Regions from separate parts of the Undibacterium sp. genome, predicted to be linked through region 1. Evidence: predicted binding sites of a transcription regulator. Region 1 holds the regulator's gene; the other holds the start of a gene.
What was found. Region 1 encodes NrdR, which represses ribonucleotide reductase genes. Its sites were predicted from a motif close to CACNANATNTNGTG; they were not measured.

Region 1 (7,852 bases):
GTGACACGGATGATTTTATTTGCTGTGCCAGGGGCTGCGGCCTGATCGGGGTTGTCAAACTGGATTTGCGGCGAAAAATAGCCTTCTGTGGAGAGGATATTGCTGATATCCAGGCGCAATCTCTTGATCAGTGCGGGGGTGATATTTTGTGCTTCGGCATTGTTGGCAAATTCCGGGATATGCTCCCTCAGTAAATCTGCCCAACGTGATTTGGCAGCCACCAGTTGCAAGCGGCCGCTGCTGGCCGTGCTGATCGTGCTGCCAGACGCTTCGCTATCGCCATCAGGTGCAGGCAAGCCAGCGGCTGGAGCTTCAGTTGGCACAGTCTGCTGCGCCCTGACCGTGCCTGCACTGCAAAAGCCAACAGCACAGAAGAATATCAGTAGCGGGCGCAGGTTTATCTGCATCTAAGAAAACTCACTTGGTCGCCAGACCAACGCGATTGATACCGAGTTTTTTTGCTTCTGAAATCACTTGTATGACCTCGTCATAAATCATGCCTTTATCAGCAGATACCAGTACAGACAACTCAGGTTTGGCATCATGATACTCGCGCAGTTTTTGCATCAGCTGCTTGCGGTCTTTTGCTTCTTCCTTGTTTTCCTGGCGGTTATTGCCATTGCTACCTGTTTTGCTATTGATGCTGATGGTGGAAGGCGCGTCGGGTCGCAAAGTGATTTCTATGTAATCAGATGGCGGCTGGGTAGATTGTCCGGCAGTGGGCAGGTTGATGACGCTGGGATTGGTCATCGGCGCGCACACCATGAAAATCACCAGCAACACCAGCATCACGTCGATATACGGAACGACATTGATCTCTGCCTTGAATTTGCGTTTACGTTCGCCACGCAGGGTACTCATGCTATTTCATTCGTCCTTAGCGTGACTGACGCTGGAGAATATTCGAGAATTCCTCGATAAAAGTTTCAAAGCGTATCGCCAGCCTGTCGATATCGTGGGAATAACGGTTATAGGCTAGCACGGCAGGAATAGCCGCAAACAAGCCAATTGCCGTCGCAATCAGGGCCTCAGCAATGCCGGGGGCCACGGCTGCGAGTGTCGCCTGCTGTACATTGGCCAGGCCACGGAAAGAATTCATGATGCCCCAGACTGTACCGAACAAACCAATGTATGGGGAGACAGAGCCGACGGAAGCCAGGAAGGACAGGTGCGACTCCAGCAAATCCATTTCACGCTGATAAGAAGCGCGCATGGCACGACGCGCACCGTCCAGCATGGCACCAGCATCCAGCGCCGCCTTGTTGGCGGTCTTGACCTTATGATATTCGCTCATGCCTGCTTCGAAGATACGTTCGAGAGCGCCACTGGTATCGCGGCCAGCACGACGGCTATTCGTTGCAGCAGCATACAAATCAACCAAATTACCACCGGACCAGAAGTTGCGTTCAAATTCTTCTGTTTGTCCGCGTGCTTTTTTGATAGCGAACATTTTGCTGAAGATGTAAGTCCAGCTGGTCAGCGACACGCCTAACAACAGTGCCATGACCAATTGCACCAGAATCGAGGCATTTGCGATCAGACTTAAAAATGAGAGGTCTTGGGTAACAGTCATATTGAATCAATTCAAAAACAAAACAGCGGGCATTGTTACCGCCCTAAAATATAAAATAATCTCAGCCTATCTTCGCCAACACTTCAGCAGGAATCGCCGCTGGCCTGACTTCAGCCTTGCTGACACAGCCCACCTTGATTTTGCCGCTGGCGAGCAAACGCTGACCACACCAGGCCTCTTGCACAAACTGTACAGACGCGCGGCCCAGCTTTTCGACCACAACTGTCAGTCTTAGTTCATCATCAAGCCTGGCGGGTGCATGATACTCGACTGCGGTAGCTTTGACGACAAACATCAAACCATGTTCATCGGCCATTTGCTGCTGATTGACGCCCGAAGCCCGGAGCCATTCAGTACGGGCACGCTCAAAAAACTTCAGGTAGTTCGCGTAAAAAACGATGCCGCCAGCATCCGTGTCTTCATAGTAGACCCTGACTGGCCATACAAATTCTGTTTTCATAGTATAAACTTTACCAGCTATTCAGTGCGTATATTTACTCTTTGTCACTCATGCTCAAGGGGATATATGCCATGCGGGAGGCGAGTACTGGCTACTGCCGTCATCGTTGACGGCAGTAGCACATCTCAGAAACTACTGGAGGATCACGCTGTAGCGCGCTTGATCACAAGTGGTCCATAACCCTGGCAAGTTGGCATCATCTCTATGTGGTTGATATTCACATGCGCAGGCAAGGCAGCGATCCACCAGGCTGTTTCAGCGATATCGACAGCCGTCAGCGGTACTGTGCCTTCATAGACCTTGGCTGCCGCATCATCATTGCCACGGAAGCGTACATTGGAAAATTCAGTGCCACCACACAGGCCGGGAGCAATATTGGTGGCACGCACCCCTGTACCCACCAGGTCAGCACGCAAATTGCGGGTGAATTGATCGACAAAAGCCTTGGTTGCGCCGTAAACATTGCCGCCTGGATAAGGTGTTTCACCAGCCACAGAGCCTATATTGATGACCAGGCCAGTGCCACGTGCCACCATGTCTGGCAGAATTGCCCTGGTGACTGTGACCAGACCCTTGGTATTGGTGTCTATCATGGTATCCCATTCATCCTGGGAAGCCAGGTGTGCTGGCTCAGTGCCCAGTGCCAGGCCGGCATTATTGACCAGTACGTCTATGTTTTTCCATTCTGCACTCAAACCTGCCAGCGCGTGCTGGATGGAGTCCTTGCTGGTGACATCCAGTGTCACTGGCAACAAGGCTGCGCCGAGTTCAGCTTTCAAGGCATCCAGTCTGTCAGTGCGGCGGGCTGCTGCGATGACTTTATGCCCTTCCCGGACAAATTTGCGCGCCATTTCTTCACCAAAACCTGAGCTTGCGCCTGTAATCAATACGATCATGCTGAATTCCTTCAATTTTTGTAGGTAACCTGCCTAGCTGACATATGCAGCTCTAAAGCATACTATTTTAAGTGCTTTTGCCATCCAATACTTGAGCGTCGAAAATTTCGAGATACATACTTGTGCGAAAATTAATTTTTCAATAGCGATGCTGGCACTTGCCCATTCAAACGTCATCACGTAAAATCCTTGCACCATTTCATCTCACGTGACTGGCGAAGTGGCCATATCTACCCTGTCAGACGGGTATGCATCCTGGCACAAGATGGAGATCCATCGGGAAGCGTGAGATTTCGGAGTCAAACTGACTCCAGCCGTGCGCCTGGGTAGCCTGATGGTAAAAGCAATGAGGCTGCCCCCTATCCGTTTCAGACACCTCATTAACAACAATCATTGTTTATTAACAGGAATAATCAGGAACCGCCATGTTTGCAAAAAATCATACCCTCGCCAACGTAGATCCAGAACTGTTTGCTACGATACAAAAAGAAAACGTCCGTCAACAAGAGCATATCGAGTTAATCGCCTCTGAAAACTATTGTTCCCCAGCAGTCATGGAAGCCCAGGGCTCCCAGTTGACCAACAAATATGCGGAAGGTTATCCAGGCAAACGCTACTACGGTGGTTGCGAGCATGTAGACGTGGTTGAACAACTGGCCATCGACCGTCTGAAGCAATTGTTCAATGCCAATTTTGCCAATGTACAGCCTAACTCTGGCTCACAAGCCAACCAGGGCGTATTCTTTGCCTTGCTGAATCCAGGCGACACCATCATGGGCATGAGCCTGGCTGAAGGTGGCCACCTGACCCACGGCATGCCTTTGAATATGTCAGGCAAATGGTTCAATGTCGTGTCTTATGGCCTCAATGCGCAAGAAGATATCGATTACGATGCCATGGAAAAACTGGCGCGCGAAACCAAGCCTAAACTGATCATTGCCGGAGCTTCTGCATTTGCCTTGCGCATAGACTTTGAACGCTTCTCCAAAATCGCCAAAGAAATCGGCGCTTATTTCATGGTTGACATGGCCCACTATGCTGGCCTGATCGCTGCGGGTGTTTACCCTAACCCTGTGCCTTTCGCTGATGTAGTCACATCCACGACTCATAAGAGCCTGCGTGGCCCACGTGGCGGTATCATTTTGACGAATGATGAAGCGATCGCCAAGAAGATCAATTCTGCGATCTTCCCAGGCATCCAGGGTGGCCCGTTAATGCACGTTATCGCTGGTAAAGCAGTTGCGTTCAAAGAGGCACTGACGCCAGAATTCAAGGCTTACCAGGAACAAGTCGTCAAGAATGCTGCTGCATTGGCAAACACCTTGACTGAACGTGGCCTGCGTATCGTTTCTGGCCGTACCGAATCCCACGTTATGCTGGTCGACCTGCGTCCTAAAGGTTTGACAGGCAAGGAAGCCGAAGCCATACTGGGTTCTGCCCATATGACTTGCAACAAGAACGGCATCCCTAACGACCCGCAAAAACCTATGGTCACTTCCGGTATCCGACTGGGCAGCCCTGCCTTTACCACCCGTGGCTTCAAGGAAGAACAAGCAGTTAAAGTAGGTAATCTGATTGCCGACGTACTCGACAATCCGCATGATGCAGCGACGATAGAACGCGTGAAGGCCGAAGTCAAACAATTGACAGATGCTTTCCCAGTGTATCAAGCTTAAGAGATTCGACTGAAGCAAGGCTTAAGTATCAGACAGCACAATAAAAGCCACTCGCTTGAGTGGCTTTTTTGTATCATCAAAATATAAAAAACAATTATAAAAACCAACGGAGCACCATACGCCATGAAATGCCCTTTTTGCCACCTCGATGACACCCAGGTCATCGACACCCGCGTTTCAGAAGAAGGCAATGTCATACGCCGCCGCCGCCGCTGTGCCGACTGCGACAAGCGCTTTACGACCTATGAGCGTATAGAACTGGTGATGCCCGTCATCGTCAAGAAAAACGGCAGCCGTACAGAATATGAAACCAACAAGCTGCGCGCCAGCCTGATGCTCGCATTACGCAAGAGACCCGTATCAGCCGAAGCAGTCGAGACCGCCATACAAAGAATAGAAGAAAAATTATTGTCCAGCGGAGAGCGCGAAGTCATTTCCGGCCACCTGGGTGAACTGGTCATGCGCGAATTGAAACGCCTCGACAAAATCGCCTACATCCGCTTCGCTTCTGTCTACAAAAGCTTTGAGGATGTGTCCGAATTTGCCGAGGCGATACAAGAGGTCAGGAAAAACTAAGGTACAAAAATACCGCTTATTTGTACCAGCAGTCTGCCATGCTAAGCGAGCCTGATACGGTACGCGCGCCAGCATTGTTGATTGTGAAAGTCCCGCAGGCATCTCCAGCCATCTTGTTGACTGGAACAGCCTGGATCGTATACGTTACCGCCGTGGTCGGTGCAGAAAAACTAATGTTGTAGTCTACATTACCCCCTGTTGCTCCGGCGGGACTAACCAGAATTGGCAACGCGACGTTCGTCCCTCCTTTATCGCGATCGTATCTTTCATTAATTGACAGAAAAGCTTCCATAAACTGCACATTCTCTGTCAGTTTGGCCTTTGCATCATTACGACGCCCCTTCCTCACATTATCAAGGTAGGACGGCACGACAATTGCTGCCAATATACCCATTATGGCAACAACAATCATGAGCTCTATCAGGGTAAAACCCTTTTCACGTTTACGTAGCAACACTTAACACCTCTACTTAATTATCTGTTGGACTTCTTAATCTGTGCGCAGCAATTGTTTCCACACGCGGACTGCTGGCACGTCACCTTGCGATACAGTCGTTTTGGAGGGCAATGGTCCATTCACATCCGTAGACCCAGATGAAGGTGGTTGATAAATAATCGACTTATTACCCTTTTTCAGGATTGTAGTACCAAAAGTCAAAGTACCCTGTTTCCCGGCTATCAAGGTATCAGAAGAATCGACCTTGCCATCACCTGTAGTATCAAATACCGGGAAAGGAAACACCCCTCCTGTCAAGGCTCGCAAGATGAATGTCGTTGATTTACCATCTGAAGAACAAGTATCGGTCGCACCTGCAGGAATAATAGACGTAAAGATGACTTCGTCAAAATAAACCTGCGGTTGTATCGTAATACGTTCCCCAGTAGAAAGTACGGTATCAAGGTCCATATACCAGCCACGTTTTACGTTATAGTTCATGGGTTTGTTATCAACAGTATAACCACCACTTACCGCTGTCAGCGTTTGCTTTTGCAGTGAAGACTGGCTTCCAGTAATTGCACTCGCTGTGACACCCGTTACCTCTGTATTATCCCACACACCATAGATGGATTGAACATCCGTATTCAAGGCATCGTCTGTTTCATATACCTTTCCTGTACCAAACAATACCACCACGCCGCCCTTGGGATGGGGAGTTAAGTCAGGTGCAGCAGTAATTGGCTGCACTTTGGATGAACGCACAGCCTTGAACAACGGGGAACCTGAAAAGGCAACAGTCGCACCACTATTTGTGACATTGAATTTCCATAAATTACCCTGGATATCGCCAGCGTAAATCGCCTTAATGGTTGAATCTCCATTGAATAGCAAGGTAGGCGTAGACAAGCCATTTGGCGCTCCCAGACTCCCTATACCAGTGTCAACTTTGGTAACCAAACCATCTTTTAGTCGGATCAAAAACAAGACTGCACGCTTGTTCGTACTCTCGTAGCCATTTCCTACTACTGCAACCCAGTCACCATTGGGCATGCGGCCAGTTTGCGCATTGCCTATGGTATATCCAAGATCAGGATGGTCAACTGAGGTAATTTCCCACAAGACATTGCTTTGAGTAAAGGTATTTGGATTTGTCACATCAAGTGCAAACACTGAGCGACCACCGGCACCAGTCGTGCCTACCAGTGCCGTTTTCCAGCCTGAATTCCAGTAATCACCCAAGGTTGGCGTACCATCCACATAAAATTTATGACCGTAAGACGTTCTGGAAAGCTGCGGCAAAGTGCTCATAATACCCTTGGGTACGTAAGCAAATTTCTCGACACCAGTTGCTCCGTCAAGGGCATGCAACATACCGTCATTACCACCGATGTAGACCATGGAGGCACGTCCAGCCTTGTATGTCAGGAAATCAGTGTACGAATTTGCTTTTTCTGGTGCAGTAGCAGGCAAGAATTCATAATCATCATCTTCACCTTCTTTCAGATACTGCGGCGCAGAATTCACGAAATCCCCGAAACCCTGAGTGCGTGGGCGCAAATATCCCAGGTCAGGCCCCCCCTTGATATAGTCAACTATATTCGCACCTGTCACAGCGTTAGCAGGAGTATAAGTGGCAGCTTCGGCTGTGAAATAAGCCTGATCTGCAGGGGTCAGATTCGCCAGTTCGAATTTTCGCCCTTTTGTAGCTGCATCCACATAAGTGAATACCTTGTCTTTCCTGGTAGCGAATGCAGGAACAGAAGCAACCCAACCTGCAGCGGTCAGATTACCATTGGCATCCAGCGGCCTTTGCACAACCTGGCCAGACCAGTCTGATGTACGGTAACTGGACGTGTATAAACTAGTGCCGCTACGAACTGTGTTACTGGATGTGCCTACCGCAGCCGCATCACCTATGCGCTCAGAAATCGTATTCAATGACGATTCAAGCGCAGCAGAAAACTCTGTAGGATTGGATGCACTGAAGAATTTGCCGCGTGAATTTACAGCGGCGTGCCACAGATCATCAATTTGATTTGACGCGCCATTTGGCCATAGCTTGGTTCCGGCAGTCAAAGCTGGCAAATCAGCAGGATAATTCAAATTACCGGCTACCCCCAGGCCAACTGTAAAATGCACCAAATGCTGCCAGAAAGCTGGATCTGAACCAGATACTGGGACATTTTTCTTTTCAGGCCCCCAGTCATCACGCAAATCACGCGACCAATAGTA
Region 2 (7,852 bases), on a different contig from region 1:
ATCCGATATAGAAAACCAGGCTCAGCAATTAAAACTGGCTTCCATGGGACGCCTGACGGCCAGTATTGCGCATGAGGTGCGCAATCCACTGTCATCAATTTCCTATGCTGCCTCTTTGCTCAATGAAGACCTTGATAGTCTGGGGCAGGACAGCAAGCAGGCAAGTCGCTTGCTGAAAATTGTTGATGACAATGTGGCGCGCCTGAATCAACTCATTGAAGATATTTTGAAGCTGTCACGCAAGGCTCAGTCGGATGTTTCGCCTTACTATGTCATGGATCTGATCACGGAAATGGTCAGAGACTTTGTCGAAACCCGAGGTTTAGCCACTGATCTGATCGTGGTAGTGACAGACAAGAATTTCATGATCGACTTTGATCCTAGCCACCTGCGTGAAGTAGTCTTGAATCTTTTGTCGAATGCGATACGTTATGCCAGCGGGCAAGCAGGTAGTATCAAATTGTTTGCCCAGGTCAATTCCAGCGGTCGCCAGGAATTGCATATACAAGATGATGGCCCGGCCATTCCTTATGATGTCCGTTCGCACTTATTTGAGCCTTTCTACACAACATCGCGCATGGGCACTGGTCTGGGCTTGTACATGGCCAGGGAATTGTGTTTGAATAACCGTGCCTTGCTTGATTATGAGTACAGGGTGGAAGAAGCCGGAGACGGCAAGGCCGAGCCTAGTGGACGTTTTGTAATTAATTTCTCTGGATATAGTGCATGAGTATGAATGAAGTTACGAGCTGTCCCCGTATCCTGGTGGTCGACGATGAGGCGCATCTGCGCGAATTGCTGGAAATTACGCTGATCAAGATGGGTCTGGATGTGGACAGTGCAGAGACCCTAGCTTTGGCGCGCAGCCATCTTGCCAGACATAGTTACGCGCTAGTGCTGACAGACATGCGCCTGCCTGATGGCTCTGGCATGGAGCTGGTACAAGAAATCAATGCCAACTATAAGAACACGCCGATTGCCGTGATTACCGCATTCGGTAGTGCCGACAATGCGGTAGTTGCCTTGAAGGCTGGTGCTTTCGATTATGTATCCAAACCGGTGGCCCTGGACCAGTTGCGCAAGTTGGTCAGGTCCGCCTTGCAAACCAGTGAGGTCCAGAAAGAGCAGCAGACAGCGCCGGAAAAACGGGCAGTCCCTGCCAATTCTTTCATGATAGGTCAGTCGCAAGGCATGCAGGAGGTCAGGGCGCAGATCAGTCGCCTGGCGCGCAGCATGGCACCGGTTATCATTACTGGTGAGTCTGGCAGTGGCAAGGAGTTGGCAGCCAGGGAAATTCATACCAGTAGTGCCAGAGCAGACAAACCCTTTATTGCCGTCAACTGTGGCGCGATTCCTGAAACGCTCATGGAAGCCGAATTCTTTGGCTATAGAAAGGGCGCGTTTACTGGCGCTGCTGATGACAGGGATGGTTTTTTTCAAGCGGCCAATGGTGGCACCTTGATGCTTGACGAGGTGGCTGACTTGCCCTTAGCCATGCAAGTCAAGCTGTTACGTGCCATCCAGGAAAGACGGGTTCGCAAAGTGGGGGCTACCGCAGAAGAGGCGGTGGATGTACGTATCATCAGTGCCACACACCAAAACCTGGCCATCTGTGTAGAAGAGGGGCGATTCCGGCAAGATTTGTATTACCGCCTGAATGTCATCGAATTGCATCTGCCACCTTTGCGTGAGCGGCTGGAAGATATCGTTGAGCTATCCCGCAATATCCTGAAAAAACTCACAGGCAGTGACATTGATATGTCGGTCGAGGCTATTGATGCATTAATCAGTTATGATTTTCCTGGTAATGTCCGTGAACTGGAAAACATACTTGAGCGTGCCATTGCCTTTGCCAATGATGGTTGTATAGAAGTAACCGACCTAGCCTTGCGTGGCACCAGAAAAATGCCGGAAATATTGGTTATGCCAGTAACCCCGGCAGAAATTCCCCCAGCCAGTGCCAGTATAGTGCACGAGTTGGCACATGTTGCCGAGATTGATGTATTTTCCGCACCGAGTTTGCCTTGCTCCCTGCCCGATTTTCTGGAAAACGTTGAACGCGAAATGATAAGACGTGCCTTGCATCAGACCAGGAATAACCGTACCCAGGCGGCAGAGTTGCTTGGCGTCAGTTTCCGGCAGTTGCGTTATCAAATTCAGAAATTGAAAATTCAGGAATAAATCTTTTTACTGTCATTCGTGACCAACAGCACTTGAGCTGGCTTGGCCGTCAGGACAAGTTGCATGTCGTTTTCTTGCTCACGATTACTCATTGGTATCTACATGATCATCTTCCTGATCCTGCTAAGCAGGAAGATGCATCTCACATCGTTCATGCATGTTAGTGCCCACTCGCGTCTGTGCTCGTGCTTTTCTAGGCTTTGCGAAAGTCAACACCTAAACGCCCTTTTAATGAAAAAAATAATTCAATTATTTAAATAAAAAGCGGTTGCATATGACTAGATGGGGCACTAGAATTAGGGCAAATAAAAAATAGCGCACTAGATGTAGTGGTTTCGAAGATTTACTTGTTTTCTTGCCTTGCTTCAATTTCCCCTCTTGTTTTGCAATTGTCTGGCGAATGATGTGAACAAAATAAACCGGATATCACGAATTTTCGTCCTGTCCGGATAGCTACAGTATTGCGCGTATCCCGTTTAACCCCCTGACTGGCTGAGTTCTGTATCCATGAACTTTGCTGGCAAAAAATAACACCGCATCCGGAGGATCAATGCACTCTTCTAACGAAATATCCACTTTGTCCAAGCCAGAACTGGGCTCAGGCTTGCATGCCGCAGCCACACCTGCTGCCGCCAGCCTGAACAGTTATAGCGAATACCGCATCATTCGCCGTAATGGTTCCGTGGTTGGCTTTGAGCCATCCAAGATCGCCATCGCCATGACCAAGGCATTCCTGGCGGTGAACGGTGGACATGGTGCAGAGTCGGCCCGGATACGCGAGCTGGTTGAGCAATTGACAGCCAGCGTGGTTGCCGCCTTGCTGCGTCGCCAGCCTGCCGGTGGTACTTTCCACATAGAAGATGTGCAAGACCAGGTTGAACTGGCGCTGATGCGCTCAGGCGAACATGATGTCGCCCGTTCTTATGTCTTGTACCGTGCCAAACGAATGGAAGAGCGTCGCCGTGTCAACGATGCGCCTGGCCATGTAGAAGCCGCCGCACCACAATTACATGTGATTGTTGATGGACAGCCTCGTCCGCTGGACGTGGCAGAAGTACGCAAGATGATTGCCGCTGCCTGCCTGGGTCTCGACAAACTGGCGGATCCAGATGCGATTCTGGCAGAGACTTTGAAAAACCTGTACGACGGCGTACCGGTAGAAGAATTGTATAAATCCGCCATCCTGGCCGCCCGCGCGCTGATGGAAAAAGAACCGGCCTACAGCCAGGTCACGGCACGTTTGCTCTTACATACGGTCCGTAAAGAGGTGTTTGGCAAAGAAGTGGCGCAACAGGATGCTGCTGCAGAATATCTGGAGTATTTCCCGAAATTCATCAAGAAGGGTATCGAAGCAGATTTACTGGATGCCAAACTGGGGCAGTTTGATTTGAAGAAACTGGCGAATGCTCTGGTTGCTGACCGCGATCTGCAATTTGGTTATATCGGTTTGCAAACCTTGTATGACCGATACTTCCTGCATGTACGTGGTACCCGAATAGAAATGCCTCAGGCTTTCTATATGCGTGTAGCGATGGGCCTGTCCCTGAACGAAATCGATCGCGAAACCCGCGCAATAGAATTTTACAATCTCTTGTCCAGCTTTGACTTCATGAGCTCGACACCGACCCTGTTCAATTCCGGCACCCAGCGTTCACAACTGTCTTCTTGCTACCTGACGACAGTTGCCGATGATCTCGATGGCATCTACGAAGCCATCAAGGAAAACGCACTGCTGGCAAAATATGCAGGTGGTCTGGGCAATGACTGGACGCCAGTACGCTCGCTCGGCGCGCACATTAAAGGCACGAACGGTAAATCCCAGGGTGTTGTACCTTTCCTGAAAGTCGTCAACGATACGGCGGTGGCTGTTAACCAGGGTGGTAAACGCAAGGGTGCAGTGTGTGCCTATCTGGAAACCTGGCACATGGATATCGAAGAGTTTCTCGATCTGCGCAAGAACACAGGCGATGACCGCCGCCGTACTCACGACATGAATACCTCGAACTGGATTCCTGACCTGTTCATGAAGCGTGTCATGGAAAAAGGCGACTGGACCTTGTTCTCCCCATCCGATGTACCAGACCTGCATGACAAATTTGGTAAGGCTTTTGAAGTGGCGTATGTCGCTTATGAAGCAAAAGCCGCCAATGGTGAACTGACGCTGTCGAAAAAAATCCCGGCACTGGACTTGTGGCGCAAGATGTTGTCCATGCTGTTTGAAACTGGTCACCCATGGATCACCTTCAAAGATCCTTGCAATATCCGCTCGCCACAACAACATGTCGGCGTAGTTCACAGTTCGAACTTGTGTACAGAAATCACTCTGAACACCAACGATAGCGAGATCGCTGTATGTAATCTGGGTTCGGTCAACATGCCTGCCCACATGAAAGACGGCAAGCTGGATCACATTAAATTACAAAAAACTGTGCGTACAGCGATGCGTATGCTGGATAACGTCATCGACATCAACTACTATGCAGTGAAGAAGGCACGCGATTCCAATTTGCGCCACCGTCCTGTCGGTATGGGTATCATGGGTTTCCAGGATTGCCTGCACATGATGCGCATCCCTTATGCATCGATGGATGCCGTACAGTTCGCTGATACTTCCATGGAAGCCGTTTGCTATTACGCATATTGGGCATCGACTGAACTGGCTGAGGAGCGTGGCCGTTACAGTTCTTATCCTGGCTCTTTGTGGGACCGTGGCATCCTGCCGCAAGACTCCCTGAAGATGCTGGCCGAAGAACGCGGCGGTTATCTGGAAGCAGATTTCTCAGAAACCATGGACTGGTACCCACTGCGTGACCGCATCAAGAAATTTGGTATGCGCAATTCCAATTGCGTGGCGATTGCGCCGACTGCAACAATTTCTAACATTATTGGTGTAGCTGCCTGTATCGAGCCGACTTACCAAAACCTGTATGTGAAGTCGAATTTATCCGGTGAATTTACCGAGATCAATGAACATCTGGTGCGCGATCTGAAAGACCGCGGCATGTGGGATGAAGTCATGATCTCTGACCTGAAATACTTTGATGGCAGCCTGGCCCGCATTGATCGCATCCCGGAAGATCTGCGTGCCCTGTATGCAACTGCATTTGAAATCAGCCCGTCCTGGCTGGTCGAGGCGGCTGCGCGTCGTCAAAAATGGATAGACCAGGCACAGTCCCTGAACATCTATATGGCAGGTGCGTCCGGCAAGAAACTGGACGAGACTTACAAGCTGGCATGGTTGCGTGGTTTGAAAACCACTTACTACCTGCGTACCATAGGTGCAACGCACACTGAAAAATCCACCAGCAAAACAGGTGCATTGAATGCGGTTGGGGTGGATGGTAGTGGTGGTGGCTATGTCGCAGCACCAGCTCAGGAAACCGATGGCCCGGCCTGTATGTTGCGTCCAGGTGATGCCGGTTTTGAAGAGTGCGAAGCTTGCCAATAAGTGTCAAGAGATTGCGGGAAGAAGCCTTGCTTCTTCCCTTGAAGAACAAGCTGTTACAAAAAGTAAGGAAATAGATAATGTTATCTTGGGATGATGAAGTCCAGCCGGCAGCTCCGGCGAGCGCGGCAACGCCAGCACCACGTCAGGTAAGCGGCATGGATTTGCAGCCACGTTTGCAAACACAGGAAGTCGCTCTCAATCCTGCGCTGGTCAATAAGCCAGTCGCAATCGCTGCTGAAAATGTGACGCGCCGTGTCAATGCTGCTGACAAGCGCATTATCAATGGCACCACCGACGTGAATCAGTTGGTCCCCTTCAAATACAAATGGGCCTGGGATAAATATCTGGCAGGTTGCGCTAATCACTGGATGCCGCAAGAGATCAATATGCAGCGTGATATTGAACTCTGGAAAGACCCAAATGGTCTGACCGAAGATGAGCGTCGACTGGTGAAACGTAATCTCGGTTTCTTTGTCACCGCTGATTCCCTGGCTGCCAACAATATCGTGCTCGGTACTTACCGCCATATCACGGCACCGGAATGCCGCCAGTATTTGTTGCGTCAGGCATTTGAAGAAGCGATTCATACTCACGCTTATCAATACATCGTTGAATCGCTGGGTCTGGATGAAGCAGAAATCTTCAACGCCTACAATGAAGTTGATTCCATTCGCGACAAGGATCAGTTCCTGATTCCTTTCATCGACGTGTTAACTGATCCTGCATTCAAGACTGGCACCACCGAGGCAGATCAGACTTTGCTCAAGTCCCTGATCGTATTTGCCTGCCTGATGGAAGGTCTGTTCTTCTATGTTGGCTTCACACAAATTCTGGCGCTTGGTCGTCAAAATAAAATGATGGGCGCGGCAGAACAATATCAATACATCTTGCGCGACGAATCGATGCATTGCAATTTCGGGATCGATTTAATCAATACAATTAAGATGGAAAATCCGCATTTGTGGACGCCAGCATTTCGTGATGAAATTAAATCGTTGTTTTTGCGTGCTGTGGAGTTGGAATATCGTTACGCAGAGGATACAATGCCGCGTGGAGTGCTCGGTTTGAATGCGCCAATGTTCAAGGGTTATTTACGCTTCATTGCAAATCGCCGCGCACAACAAATTGGTCTCGAAACGCTGTTCCCTCAGGAAGAAAATCCTTTCCCTTGGATGAGTGAAATGATAGACCTGAAAAAAGAGCGCAACTTTTTTGAGACACGTGTAATTGAGTATCAAACTGGCGGAGCCCTCAACTGGGAATAATTGCTGAACAAGCGATCGCCAAAATCCGGGTCAGGGATTTCTGATCAAGTAGTGCGAGCATGTGATTGAAGTTTTGATGTGATGTTGAATTTGGGTTTGCAAGACCCCAGATAGGAAATGCAAACACCGCAAATCATCAAATCAGGAAACGCCGCAAGCTGTCAGTGTCCCCCCGGGATTGCTCATGATTTGCACAAGATGTAAAACGCGAGAGGCCTCACCAAACTGAATGGACAGTCATAGACAACATTGTTTTGAACTGTTAGTGCCGCAATACCTGGCTACACTGGGTATTGTGGCTATTGGTCTTTGTATTTCGCAAAAGGATACCGGCGTCTGCTTTAATGCGGGCGTTTTTGGGTTTGCCGCCAGGCGAGGAGCCGGCATTAAGTAACATTAAGCAAACCATGATGGCTGAAGTGCCCCATCAATAGAGGGGATGGAGCAGTTCGGCCGGTGCAGAATTCATTAGCGCAAACAGCGATCATGTTTGTGCCGATGAATAATCCGCTTGAATGGATCGAGCGGATTTAATTTTTATCTGATTTTTTTCCATCTCAATCGAAGGAGAAACAAAATGGCAACAGCACCACAACCGTCCCCGGACGAACCAGTAGCAGCCAAGAAGCCTGCTGCAAAAAAAGCCGCAGCTAAACCAGCAGCAGCGAAAAAAGTAGCGGCCAAGCCAGCAGCAAAAGCTGCAGCTAAGCCAGCAGCTAAAGCAACTAAGGCAGCAGCTAAACCAGCGGCAGCAAAAAAAGCAGCGGCCAAGCCAGCAGCAAAAGCTGCAGCTAAACCAGCAGCTAAAGCAGCTAAAGCAGCAGCTAAACCAGCAGCAGCTAAAAAAGCAGCAGCCAAGCCAGCAGCTAAGGCAACCAAGGCAGCAGCCAAACCAGCCGTAGCTAAAAAAGCAGCAGCCAAGCCAGCAGCGAAAGCAACCAAGGCAGCTGCTAAACCA

Region 2: the regulator NrdR is predicted to act here: its motif matches at 2,500-2,513, upstream of Q8K39_RS02440 (ribonucleoside-diphosphate reductase subunit alpha).

What each region holds. Positions count from the first base shown of each region.
Region 1 is NZ_JAUXQE010000013.1:4,654-12,505, reverse strand. Features, by position in the region: gene Q8K39_RS07560 (autotransporter assembly complex family protein) at 1-407, opposite strand, end outside; gene Q8K39_RS07555 (ExbD/TolR family protein) at 418-861, opposite strand; gene tolQ (protein TolQ) at 878-1,573, opposite strand; gene ybgC (tol-pal system-associated acyl-CoA thioesterase) at 1,635-2,033, opposite strand; gene Q8K39_RS07540 (SDR family NAD(P)-dependent oxidoreductase) at 2,177-2,929, opposite strand; ZMP/ZTP riboswitch at 3,128-3,264, shown strand; gene glyA (serine hydroxymethyltransferase) at 3,355-4,605, shown strand; gene nrdR (transcriptional regulator NrdR) at 4,729-5,181, shown strand; gene Q8K39_RS07525 (type IV pilin protein) at 5,198-5,635, opposite strand; gene Q8K39_RS07520 (pilus assembly protein) at 5,672-7,852, opposite strand, start outside.
Region 2 is NZ_JAUXQE010000005.1:248,594-256,445, forward strand. Features, by position in the region: gene Q8K39_RS02430 (PAS domain-containing sensor histidine kinase) at 1-730, shown strand, start outside; gene Q8K39_RS02435 (sigma-54 dependent transcriptional regulator) at 727-2,181, shown strand; gene Q8K39_RS02440 (ribonucleoside-diphosphate reductase subunit alpha) at 2,732-5,629, shown strand; gene Q8K39_RS02445 (ribonucleotide-diphosphate reductase subunit beta) at 5,707-6,894, shown strand; gene Q8K39_RS24915 (hypothetical protein) at 7,432-7,852, opposite strand, start outside.